Leisingera sp. NJS204: one gene and its partner. The protein of the gene in region 1 interacts with the protein of each later gene in a pairwise test. Links are inferred from orthologs where the notes say so. Each region holds a gene or a part of one and is shown on either strand. Other genes may lie near its edges.

The links.
Region 2: the proteins of pheT (region 1) and secD interact in binary tests that used the Escherichia coli proteins (3 or more experiments, as listed by UniProt). The link is inferred for Leisingera sp. NJS204 from one-to-one orthologs.

The regions. Positions count from the first base shown.
Region 1 is NZ_CP035417.1:633,797-640,090, forward strand. Bases 1,209-4,220 are described here. They hold pheT (phenylalanine--tRNA ligase subunit beta), read left to right. Parts: upstream 1,209-1,522; coding sequence 1,523-3,919; downstream 3,920-4,220. Other genes in these bases: ETW24_RS03195 (alpha/beta hydrolase family esterase), read left to right, coding at 1,209-1,435; ETW24_RS03205 (LysR family transcriptional regulator), read right to left, coding at 4,013-4,220. In the rest of the region: more of ETW24_RS03195, read left to right, coding at 620-1,208; more of ETW24_RS03205, read right to left, coding at 4,221-4,891; ETW24_RS03210 (class I SAM-dependent methyltransferase), read left to right, coding at 4,979-5,614; ETW24_RS03215 (phosphoribosyltransferase), read left to right, coding at 5,663-6,294.
Region 2 is NZ_CP035417.1:2,203,660-2,209,787, reverse strand. The notes cover bases 24-2,869. They hold secD (protein translocase subunit SecD), read left to right. Parts: upstream 24-538; coding sequence 539-2,200; downstream 2,201-2,869. Other genes in these bases: secF (protein translocase subunit SecF), read left to right, coding at 2,202-2,869; yajC (preprotein translocase subunit YajC), read left to right, coding at 220-504. Also shown: more of secF, read left to right, coding at 2,870-3,170; ETW24_RS10830 (TSUP family transporter), read left to right, coding at 3,163-3,915; ETW24_RS10825 (Mth938-like domain-containing protein), read left to right, coding at 3,929-4,282; heme ABC exporter ATP-binding protein CcmA, read left to right, coding at 4,371-4,985; heme exporter protein CcmB, read left to right, coding at 4,982-5,638; ETW24_RS10810 (heme ABC transporter permease), read left to right, coding at 5,695-6,128. UniProt on the Escherichia coli protein: Part of the Sec protein translocase complex. Interacts with the SecYEG preprotein conducting channel. SecDF uses the proton motive force (PMF) to complete protein translocation after the ATP-dependent function of SecA.

The DNA of each region.
Region 1 (6,294 bases):
GTCTGGCTGTATGGAATGGCTCAAGGATTGTTCAAACAGGCTGAAGCTTTGGCATGCAGTTGGTCTGTTCCTGTCAGGTTTCTTTGGCTGGGTACTCTTGATCGAGTACGCACCTGATTGGGTGCGTGTGGCCTACTCATATGCTGTGATGCTTCCGTTACAGGTTTTCCTACTTCTTGCGATGTGGGGTTGGATCAAACGCAGAAAGTCGGAAGGCCAGAGACGCAACCTCCTTTGGGACACCAAAGCGAAGCTCAAGGACTTGAGGCGCTAGTCAGTTAGTGTTCGGTGAGGCGCAGCCCCGCATCGCGCCCACCTTCGGGTCTGGCGCGATGCTTCGTGTACCATGGAAATGATAGCGCCAAGAGACTGTGGGGTTCGAACACAGGCCTAAGGCGCGGAATCAAGGCCGAGAGGCCGCCGCGCCATCGCCTGACCGCCCGCACGGGCAGGCGATTTGGGGCCGCCGGCGCTACAACTGGAGTTCGCACGGACCTGACCGGCATAAACTGCCAAACACCAGTGTTGGATCGCCTCCCCGCGGTCAGGCGATGGCGCGGCTTGGCAACCCACAAACTTGTGACGTGACACTTGCCCCCCCTTGGCTAGGCTCAGCCAAATGATCCGAAGTGCTCTTTCCTTCTCTGCCGTCCTCCTATGGGCCTCCGCCGCTGCCGCCATGGGGCCGTCGGAACCCTCTGACTGCCATGGCGGGACGCCTTGCCAGCTCGGGGACCGCTCCTATCACGTGATGGAGCCGGAGGGCTGGGACGGGGTCACGCCGCTGCCGGTGCTGCTGCATTTCCACGGCTGGGCGCGGACCGGGGTCAATGCGCAGCGCAGCGGCCGGATCGGCGCCTCAACCAAACGGCGCGGTGTGCTGCTTGTGACGCCGAACGGGCGGCGCAAGACCTGGGACTTCTGGTCGCCAAAGACCGGGGATGTCGGTTTCACAAACGAAGTGCTGCGGGACGTGGCCAAGCGCTATCCTGTTGATGCGGGGCGTATCTATGTCTCGGGTTATTCCTATGGTTCGGCGATGGCCTGGCGGTATGTTTGCGAGAGCGGCAATCATGTGGCCGCTTTGCTGGGAATTGCCGGGGCGTTTCCACCGGGGGAGACCTGCCCCGAGGCTCCGCGCGAGGTGCGCCATGTACACGGGGTAAGCGATACTGTGATGCCCTTTCCCGACGACGGTCCCGGCGGGCAGGCGGTGCCCATGGGGCTGTGGCGCGCCAGGTTGGACTGCGGCGCAGGGCAGGTGGCGGGCGACTGGCAGGTGGTGGATTTCCTGAAACTCAGCCGCACCGAATGGCGGAACTGTGCGGAGGGCCGGGTGGTGCTGGACATTCATCCGGGCGGCCATTTCATTCCGCATGGCTGGATCGGGCGGCAATTGGACGAGCTTTTGAACCTCACTCCCAGCTATCCTTGAGGGCAGGGGCGCAGAACCCTTGAACCTTGGCGCATTCTTTGTCATTGCCTCTGGCAAACTGCATATCTGCCAAGGGGTCCCCGACCGATGAAATTCACGCTTTCCTGGCTGAAAGACCACCTCGACACCGATGCTTCGGTGGAAGAGATCACCGAGACTCTGACCGATCTGGGTCTTGAGGTTGAAGGGGTCGTCAATCCAGCCGACGCGCTGAAGGACTTTAAACTTGGCTATGTGACACATGCCGAAAAGCACCCGGATGCCGACAAGCTGCGGGTCTGCAAGGTGGATACCGACGAGGGCGAGCTGCAGATCATCTGCGGCGCGCCGAACGCCCGCGAGGGCATCACTGTGGTGGTCTGCAAGCCGGGCATGTATATTCCGGGGCTGGATATCACCATCGGCGTCGGCAAGATCCGCGGTGTGGAAAGCTATGGCATGATGGCGTCCGAGCGCGAGCTGGAGCTGTCGGAAGAGCATGACGGCATCATCGAGCTGCCCTCGGGCAAGGTCGGCGACCGGTTCATCGACTGGCTGGCGGAAAACGATCCGGCCAAGGTCGATCCGGTGATCGAGATTGCGATTACCCCGAACCGGCCCGATGCGCTGGGCGTCTACGGCATTGCCCGCGACCTTGCAGCGCGGGGTCTTGGCACCCTTAAAACCCGCGCGTTTGAGGCGATCCCGGGCGATTTCGCAAGCCCGATCAAAGTGACCATCGACGAAGACACGCTGGACGGCTGCCCGCTGTTTGCCGGCCGCCTGATCAAGGGTGTGAAAAACGGTCCCAGCCCGCAATGGCTGCAGGACCGGCTGACAGCGATTGGCCTGCGCCCGATTTCCGCGCTGGTGGATGTGACCAACTTCTTCACCTTCGACCAGAACCGCCCGCTGCATGTGTTTGATGCGGCCAAAGTATCTGGTGACTTGCGCGTCCACCGTGCGGCAGGCGGCGAGACGTTGAAGGCGCTGGACGAAAAGGAATACACGTTCGGCGCAGGCCAGATGGTGATCTCGGATGCGAACGGCCCCGAAAGCATCGGCGGCATCATGGGCGGCGAAGAGACTGGCTGCACTGAGGAAACCGTGGATGTGTTCCTGGAAAGCGCGTTCTGGGACCATGTGCAGATCGCGATGGCGGGCCGGGCGCTCAAGATCAACTCCGACGCGCGCTACCGCTTTGAGCGCGGCGTGGACCCGGAGTACACTATCGAGGGCCTGCACCGCGCGACCCAGATGATCCTGGATATCTGCGGCGGTGAGCCGTCGGAAGTGGTGATCGCCGGCGACGTGCCGGATCATGCGCGCGCTTACAAACTGGATTCCGGCCGGGTGCAGTCGCTGGTGGGGATGGAAATCCCGGAAAGCGATCAGCGCCAGACCCTGACCCGCCTGGGCTTCCGCCTGGAGGGCAACATGGCGCATGTGCCCAGCTGGCGCCCGGATGTGCAGGGCGAGGCCGACCTGGTCGAGGAGGTCGCGCGGATTGCCTCGCTGACCAAGCTGCAGGGCAAGCCGCTGCCGCGGCTGACCGACGGCATCCCGAAGCCGGTGATGACACCGCAGCAGCGCCGCCAGCAGATGGCGCGCCGCACCTGCGCCAGCCTCGGCTATAACGAGGTGGTGAGCTACACCTTCATCGACAAACCCTCGGCTGCGCTGTTCGGCGGCGGCGGTGATGCGACCATGCTGGCGAACCCGATCTCAACCGAGATGTCGCATATGCGCCCGGCGCTGCTGCCGGGCCTGCTGCAGGCTGCGGCCCGCAATCAGGCGCGCGGTTACATGGATCTGGCCTTGTTTGAGGCTGGTCCCGCCTTCCACGGCGGTGAGCCGGGTGAGCAGCACAACCTGATTTCGGGCCTGCTGGTGGGCCGCACAGGTCCGAAGGATGTGCATGGCGCATCGCGCGCTGTTGATCTCTATGATGCCAAGGCTGACGTTGAGGCGGTTCTGGCAGCCATCGGCGCGCCGGCCAAGGTGCAGATCCTGCGCGGGGCGCAGTCCTGGTGGCATCCGGGCCGTCATGGCCGCATCTGCCTGGGTCCGAAGAAGACGCTTGGCGTGTTTGGCGAACTGCATCCCAAGGTGCTGAAGGAGATGGGGATCAAGGGCGCGGCTGTTGCCTTTACTATCTGGCCGGATGAGATTCCGATGCCGCGTAAATCCGGTGCCAGCCGCCCGGCGCTGGATATCAGCGACCTGCAAGCGGTGGAGCGGGACTTTGCCTTTGTTGTTGATGCTGAGGTTGAGGCGCTGACCCTGGTCAATGCGGCAGCCGGGGCTGATAAGGCGCTGATTTCAGATGTGCGCGTTTTTGACGAATTCATCGGCGGTTCCTTGGGTGAGGGCAAGAAGTCGCTGGCCATCACCGTGCGGCTGCAGCCCAGCGACAAGACGCTGCAGGAAAAGGATATTGAGGCGGTGAGCGGCAAAATCATCGCCAAAGTGACCAAGGCCACCGGCGGCACCCTGCGGGGCTAAGGCTGGACCAAGACTTTTGAAGAAAAGTCTTGCCAAAAGTTTTCTGTAAAACTTTTGGCAGCGCTCCCGTTGGGGCGCTGGCCTTTCTATGCGTCACCTCGCGGAGAAGAACTCCGCCAGCAGGTCGAACACCAGCCGGATCCGGCGGCTGGTGTGCAGCTCGCGGTGAGTGGTGAGCCAGACCGGGAAAACAATCGGTTCCATGCCAGGCAGAAGCCGCTCCACCTCCGGCGCGGCGGCTGCGACGCTGTCCATCATCGGACAGATGCCGAACCCTTGTTTCACCAGCTCCCACGTGGCCAGCCCGCTGGTGGACTTGATACGGAAATTGTCAGGCGTCAGGGGAATACCCAGCGGCGCCATGAACGCGATCGAGCGTTCCACATCGGCGAAACCCACGAAATCATGATCCGCCAGCTCTGCCGCTGATGCAGGGCGGCCGCGCCGTTCCAGATAGCTGGCGGCGGCATAGAAGTGGGCAGTGGCTTCCTGCACCAGGCGGGCGATCAGCTCGGGCTGTTCGGGGCGGACGTGGCGGATGGCGATATCAGCTTCGCGCCGCATCAGGTCGCGGATATCATTGGCGGCCACCACGTCGATGGTAAGCCGGGGCGCGCGCTGGCGCAGTTGGTGCAGCACCGGCGGCAGCACATGGGCGGACATCACATCCGAGGCGGTGATCCGCACCGTGCCGTCGATGGATTGCGCCTTGCCGGTGGCGGCCAGACACAAGCCATCGGCTGCCGCTCCCATCTTGCGGCTGTGGGAGAGCAGCTCATGCCCCGCCTCGGTCAGGGCCAGGGTGCGGCCTAGGCGTTCGAACAGCAGCACGCCCAGCTCGCCTTCAAGGGCTGCAACCTGGCGCGACAACGTAGGCTGGGTGAGGCCGAGCCGACGCGCCGCTGCTGAAAGCGAGCCGGTTTCAGCGGTGGCGAGAAAGGCGCGAATGTGGTTCCAGTCGGGGCTGTTCATGCAAATATGTATAACGAACTTGCGAATTTCGGCAATTTATCTGTGGTTCCTGCATGGGTAGGGTTCCGGCAACCAAGGAGATCCGCGATGACAGCCGACGCCCGATTTTGGAACAAGGTCGCCCCGAAATACGCCAAATCGGCGATCCGCGACGAAGATGCTTACCGCTATGCGCTGGAACGGACCCGGTCTTATTTGAAGCCGGAAGACAGCGTGCTTGAACTGGGCTGCGGCACCGGTTCCACCGCGATTGAGCTGGCACGCAGCGTGTCGAAAATCACTGCAACCGATCTGTCGGAAGCAATGCTGGAGGTGGGCCGCGAGCGGGCGTGGGACGCTGGCGCCAGCAATGTGGAGTTTCAATGCAGCAGCGCTGGCGAGGCGCCGGAGGGCCCGTTTGATGCGGTTCTGGCGCATAACCTGCTGCATCTGCTGCCGGATCTGGAGGCTGTTCTGAATGGTGTGGCGGCGCGGCTGGCGCCCGGCGGGCTGTTCATCTCCAAAACACCTTGTCTGGGAGAGATGCGGGGCAGTTGGAAGTACCGGATGTTTCAGGTGGCAATTCCGCTGATGCGGCTTGTGGGTTATGCGCCCAGTTATGTGGATTTCATCGACATCCGCACCTTGGAGGCGGCGGTGCAGCGGGCCGGTTTCGACATCATTGAGACCGGCAACTACCCGGCGGACACGCCAGGCCGCTATTTGGTGGCGCGGCGGCGCTGAACCTTTGCCTTTCGCCTGTCAGCCCTAGGTTACAAGGCGGAGGCTTTGATGTTCGAGGACCGGATTTCCGCCGGGCTTCAGCTGGCCGGGCATTTGGTTGAACTGCCGGTGAAGGACCCCGTGGTGCTGGCGCTGCCGCGGGGCGGGGCGCCTGTTGCGCTGCCCATTGCGCAGGCCTTGAAGGCGCCGATGGACCTGCTTTTGGTGCGCAAAATCGGCATGCCGTCCAATCCGGAGCTGGCGGCCGGCGCGCTGGCGGAGGGCAGCAATCCCATTTTTAATAACGCATTGCTGCGGATTGCGGGCTTGAGGCCGGAGGATTTTGCAGCCCAGGTTGGCCAGGCGCGGGAGGAGAATGCCGCCCGCCGCGCCCGGTATCTGCGCGGGCGGGCGCCGGTTGAGCTGGCCGGGCGCACGGCGATTGTGGTGGATGACGGCATTGCCACCGGCGCGACCTTCATGGCGGCACATATCTGGCTTAAGGAACGCGGACCGGCCAGTGTTATCCTTGCCGTCCCTGTGGCGCCGCCGGAAGCGGTGGACGAATTGCGCCCGCTGGTGGATACTGTGATCTGCTTGCTGTGTCCGGAGGAATTCCGGGCTGTCGGCGGGCACTACAGGGATTTTACGCAAACCAGCGACGCAGAGGTCATGGCTGCTTTGGCCGCGGCCCCGCAGGC
Region 2 (6,128 bases), 1.6 Mb from region 1 along the record:
GAAGGGGCGCGCGCGGTCTATGTGCAACTTGGGGATGCCGGGCACAGGCAAGCGGATTGGACGGCCTTTCCCGGCGCGGCATCCACGCAATCCTGCAACGGCCTATCCCGGCTGCGCTTTTGCTTTGCGGCAGCCTTGCAACCCTTCCCCCCAGCGCATAGGTTCCGCTGCAAAATTCCGGCGTGAAACCTCATGCCGCTTTGACAGAAGGAAAATCCCATGGACAGTGGCGCAATCGCCCAATTTCTCCCGCTTATCCTGATCTTCGCGATCATGTACTTCCTGCTGATCCGGCCGCAGCAGAAGAAGGTGAAAGAACATCAGAAGATGGTCGACCAGCTGCGGGTGCGTGACCAGGTGGTGACCCAGGGCGGTTTGATCGGCAAGGTGTCCAAGGTCAAGGAAGACGGCGAGATTGAAGTTGAAATCGCCGATGGTGTGAAAGTGCGCGTCATCAAGGCGACCATTGCCCAGGTGCTGAGCAAAACCGACCCTGTGTCGTAAGCTTAGACCTCTAACAAACTGAAAAGGCAGGGCAATGCTGCAAATTGATCTCTGGAAGAGGGTGCTGATCTGGCTGGTGTGCGCGGCCGGCCTGATGCTTGCCCTGCCAAACGGATTTTACACCCGCGTTGAACAGGCTAACGACGCCGCGGCTGATATCATCGCCAAGGGCGAGACGCCGGATCGGCTGGAAACAGCGGGCCAATGGCCGTCTTATCTGCCGTCCGGACTGGTGAACCTGGGTCTCGACCTGCGCGGCGGCGCGCATCTGCTGGCCGAAGTGCAGGTCAGCGACGTCTACGAGGCGCGGATGGATGCGTTGTGGCCGGAGGTGCGTGATGCGCTGCGGCCCGAGCGCGGCACTGTTGGCACGTTCCGCCGCCAGCCGGGGCAGGCGGATGAGATTCGGGTGAAAATCACCAAGCCCGAAGGCATGGCCCGGGCGCTGGAAGCGGTGCGCGAGCTGGCCAATCCGATTACCACACTGACCGGTGTAGGCGCCAACGACATTGAGGTTTCCGCCCAAGCCGATATCCTTGTGGTGCGCTTGAGCGAGGCGGAGAAGATCGCCTCGGACGACCGCACCGTGCGCCAGGCGCTGGAGATCGTGCGCCGCCGGATCGACGAGGTGGGAACCCGCGAGCCGACTATTCAGCGCCAGGGCGCCGACCGCATCCTGATCCAGGTGCCGGGGATTGGTTCTGCTTCGGAACTGAAGGCGATTATCGGCACAACCGCGCAGCTGACTTTCAACCCGGTTGCGGGCCGTGGCAGCGATGCCGGTGCTGCACCGGGGATCGGCAATAAGATCATCCCGTCACTGGATGAAAGCGGCATTTACTACACTATCGAAGCCGCTGCGGTTGTGACCGGCGAGGACCTGGTGGATGCGCAGCCCTCGTTCGACCAGAACGGCCGGCCTGCGGTGACGTTCCGCTTCAACACCTCGGGTGCGCGCCGGTTCGGTGACTACACCGCCGAAAACATCGGCTCCCCCTTTGCGATCGTGCTGGATGACGAGGTGGTCTCTGCTCCGGTGATCCAGTCGCACATCCCGGGCGGCTCGGGCATCATCACCGGCAATTTCACCATCGAAGAAAGCACCAACCTTGCGGTTCTGCTGCGTGCAGGCGCACTGCCGGCAGGCTTGGAGTTCCTGGAAGAACGCACCATTGGCCCCGAGCTGGGCCAGGACAGCATTGATGCGGGCAAGATCGCCACCATCGTGGCCTTTATCGCGGTGCTGGTGTTCATGGGCCTCAGCTATGGGCTGTTCGGTCTGTTTGCCAATGTGGCGCTGATCCTGAACATCGCGCTGATCTTTGGTATGCTCAGCCTTATCGGCGGCACCCTGACACTGCCGGGCATCGCCGGTATCGTTCTGACCGTCGGCATGGCGGTGGACGCCAACGTGCTGATCTTTGAACGCATCCGCGAAGAGCTGAAGGCGGGCCGCGGCCCGGCCAAGGCGATTGACGAAGGCTACTCCAAGGCGCTGAGCGCCATTCTTGACGCCAACATCACCACATTCATCACCGCGGTGATCCTATTCGCCATGGGCTCCGGCCCGGTGCGCGGTTTTGCGATCACCCTGGGGCTGGGCATTCTGACCTCGGTTTTCACCGCGATCTTTGTCACCCGGCTGATGATCATCATGTGGTTTGAACGGCGCCGTCCGAAAACGATTGAGGTGTGATATGCGGTTAAGACTTGTTCCTCAGAAGACCTCATTCGATTTCTTCAAACGCGCCAAGCTGTGGCTGGGCATCTCTGCCTTGATGATGGTGGTGGGGTTTGCGTCTTTCCTGCTGCAGGGGCTGAACTTCGGTATCGACTTCCGCGGCGGTACCACCATCCGGACCGAAGCGTCTGAATCCGTGGATGTGGGCGCTTACCGTGATGCCCTTTCGCCGCTGGGGCTGGGGGATGTGTCGATCACCGAGGTGTTCGACCCGACATTCGAAGAAGACCAGCACGTCGCCATGATCCGCATCCAGGCACAGGACGACGGCGAGGCGATCTCGGGCGATATGGTCGAGACGCTGAAGGTTTCGCTGGACGCGGTGGCACCGGGCATCAAGTTTGTGTCCGTCGAATCCGTTGGTCCCAAAGTCTCGGGTGAGCTGATCACCACGGCGATTTACGCGGTGGCGCTCGCTATCGGCGCCGTGCTTGTCTACATCTGGCTGCGGTTCGAGTGGCAGTTCGCTCTCGGCGCGGTGGCAGCGCTGGTGCATGACGTGGTGCTGACCATCGGTGTGTTCTCGGAGCTGCAGATCAAGTTCGACCTGGCCATCATCGCGGCACTGCTGACCATCGTCGGCTATTCGCTGAACGATACGGTGGTTGTGTTCGACCGGGTGCGCGAGAACCTGCGCCGCTACAAGAAGAAGGATCTGGCCGAGGTTCTGAACATCTCGATCAACGAGACCCTCAGCCGGACGGTGATGACCTCGGTCACCACCTTGCTGGCGCTGATTTCGCTTTATGTGCTGGGCGGCGACGTGATCCGCGGCTTTGTCTTTGCGATGATCTGGGGTGTGCTGGTCGGGACCTATTCGTCGGTGTTTGTGGCTTCCACCATCCTGCTGAAACTGGGGGTGAAGCGCGACTGGTCGAAACAGGCAAACACCACCGGCAATCAGTTCTCGAACATCGATGCTTGAGGCCTTTCAGGCAGCCCTGGCCACGCCGGGGCTGGTCTGGCTTTTGCTGACTATTGGAGCCGCGGGATTAGTCCGCGGCTTCACTGGTTTTGGCACCGCGATGATTTTTGTCCCCGTCGGCGCACAATTCCTGCCATCTGCGGATGTGGTGTTTTTGATGGTGCTGATGGGGGTGTTCTCCACCATCACCCTGTTCCCGCAGGCCTGGAGCAAGGCCGACAAGGCCGAAGTCGGCGCGCTGGCAATGGCCGCAGCTGTCACCGTGCCCGCTGGTCTGTGGGTCATGTCGCAACTGGATCCGCTGACACTGCGCTGGCTGGCGGCGGCGGTGATCGGGGTGACGCTGGCGGCAGTTGTTTCCGGCTGGCGCTGGCAGGGGCGGCTGGGCTGGCCGGGCCGTTTCGGCATCGGCGGGGCGGCTGGCATGGTCGGCGGCATGACCGGTCTGACAGGGCCGGTGATCATCGTCTTCTACCTTGCCAATGTGCGTGACGTGGCGCGGGTCAGGGCCAATACAATCGTGTTTCTGGCAGCCCTTGATGTGGTGATTGCGGTCAACCTGATCTTTGGCGGGCTGGCCAGCCTGCAGGCGGTGATCCTGGCCGCGCTGCTGGGCATCCCCTATGTTGTGACCACGCTGACCGGCAAGGCGCTGTTTGATCCCAAACTGGAGAAGCTCTATCGCTTTGCCTCCTATTCCGTGATTGCGCTGGCCGTGTTATCCAGCCTCCCGGTGTTTGACTGAAAGGACCCCCCATATGCGCTTGAATGAAGTGAGTTTTTCCGACGCGCAGCCGATTGATGGCTATGGCGCAGGCTTCTTCCGCATCGGCGGGCAGGTTCATCAGGGGGCGGTGCTGACATCGGCAGCAGGCACCGCGGCCTGGGGCGGTTATGCGGATACCGGGCCGCTGCTGGCACTGGCGGGGGAGGCCGACGTGCTGTTCATCGGCACCGGCGCGGAAATCGCGCATATTCCGGCAGATTTGCGCAAAGCGCTGGAAGAGGCAGGGCTGGGGGTTGAGATAATGAACTCGCCCGCCGCCTGCCGCACCTATAATGTGCTGCTGTCCGAGGGGCGCAGGATTGCCATGGCGGCGCTGGCGGTCTGATTTTCTGAAGATGTATTTGACCTGCCGCAAAGCGGGATGCGGATGATTGGTCTTTTGATGCGCGGGCATAACGGGATAAGCGAACTTCATGACATTGACTGTGACGGATCTGAGCGTGGCGCGCGGCGGTATCCCGGTGCTGGAGGGCCTGAGCTTTTCGCTGGATCCCGGCAAGGCGCTGATCCTGCGCGGCCCCAATGGCATCGGCAAGACAACGCTGCTGCGCACCGTCGCCGGGCTGCAGCCGCCGCTGAAGGGGCGGGTGGACGGCGCCGAGGATCAGATCGCCTATGCCGCCCATTCCGACGGGCTGAAACCGACACTGACGGTGGCAGAAAATCTGACATTTTGGGCCAGTGTTTTTGGCCGCAACGGGATTGAGCAGGCGCTGGACGGGTTTGACCTGCAAGCCCTGCGCGACCGGCAAGCGGGCGCCTTGTCTGCGGGGCAGAAACGCCGCCTGGGCCTGAGCAGGATGCTGGTAACAGGCCGCCCGATCTGGATCATGGATGAACCAACGGTGAGTTTGGACAAAGCCTCGGTTGCGATGTTCGCGGCCGCCGTGCGGATGCATCTGGGGCAGGGCGGCTCCGCGCTGATTGCCACCCACATCGATCTGGGGCTGGAGGCCGGGGTGCTGGATGCCGGCCCCTATAAGGCCAAACCGCTGGCGCTGGATGACTTTGACGGAGGCTTTCTGTGATTGCGCTGCTGATACGGGATCTGCGGCTGGCCTTCCGGGCCGGCGGCGGCTTTGGCCTGGGCCTTGCGTTTTTTCTGATCGTGACCGTGATGGTGCCGTTTTCCGTTGGCCCGCAATCGGACCTGCTGTCCAAAATCGCACCGGGTGTTCTGTGGCTTGGCGCGCTGCTGGCCTGCCTCTTGTCCCTTGACCGGCTGCTGGCGCTGGATTGGGAGGACGGCTCGCTCGACCTGCTGGCCACAGCACCCTTGCCGCTGGAAAGCACCGTGACGATCAAGGCGCTGGCGCATTGGATTACCACCGGCCTGCCGCTGGTGATGGCCGCACCGGTGCTGGGGGTGCTGCTGAACCTGCCGGTCCAAGGCTTTCAATGGCTGGTGGTTTCCCTGTTGCTGGGCACGCCTGCACTGTCCGTCATTGGCACCTTTGGTGCCGCCCTGACCGTGGGGCTGAAACGCGGCGGGCTGCTGATGTCTCTGTTAGTGATGCCGCTGTACGTGCCGACGCTGATCTTCGGGTCCGAAGTGGCCCGCCGCGGGGCTGAAGGCATGGCTGTCCAAACACCGATGCTGCTGCTTGCCGGCATCTCCGCCGCCTCCATCGCCTTGCTGCCCTTTGCCAGCGCCGCTGTCCTGCGCGTCAATTTGCGTTAGGCGGTTTCAACGAGCCGTGAATTGAGAAACCCGAGAACAAGAGCTAAATAGCCAACATGTCGATCTGGGAATACGCCAACCCGAAGAAGTTCCTGACCACCACCGAAAAGGTGATGCCGGTCTTGTGGATCAGTTCTGCCGTGCTGATCAGCGCGGGGCTGATCTGGGGCTTTTTCTTCACGCCTGACGATTACCGCCAAGGCTCCACCGTCAAGATCATCTTCCTGCATGTGCCTGCAGCGCTAATGGCGATTAATGCCTGGTTCATGATGCTGGTCACCTCGCTCGTCTGGGTGATCCGCCGCCATCACGTCAGCGCGCTGGCCGCCCGTGCTGCGGCGCCCGTGGGTATCGTAATGACGGTTATCGCGCTGGTCACCGGTGCGATCTGGGGTCAGCCGATGTGGGGCACCTGGTGGGCCTGGGATCCGCGCCTCACGTCCTTTTTGGTGCTGTTCCTGTTCTATCTCGGCTATATCGCCCTGTGGGA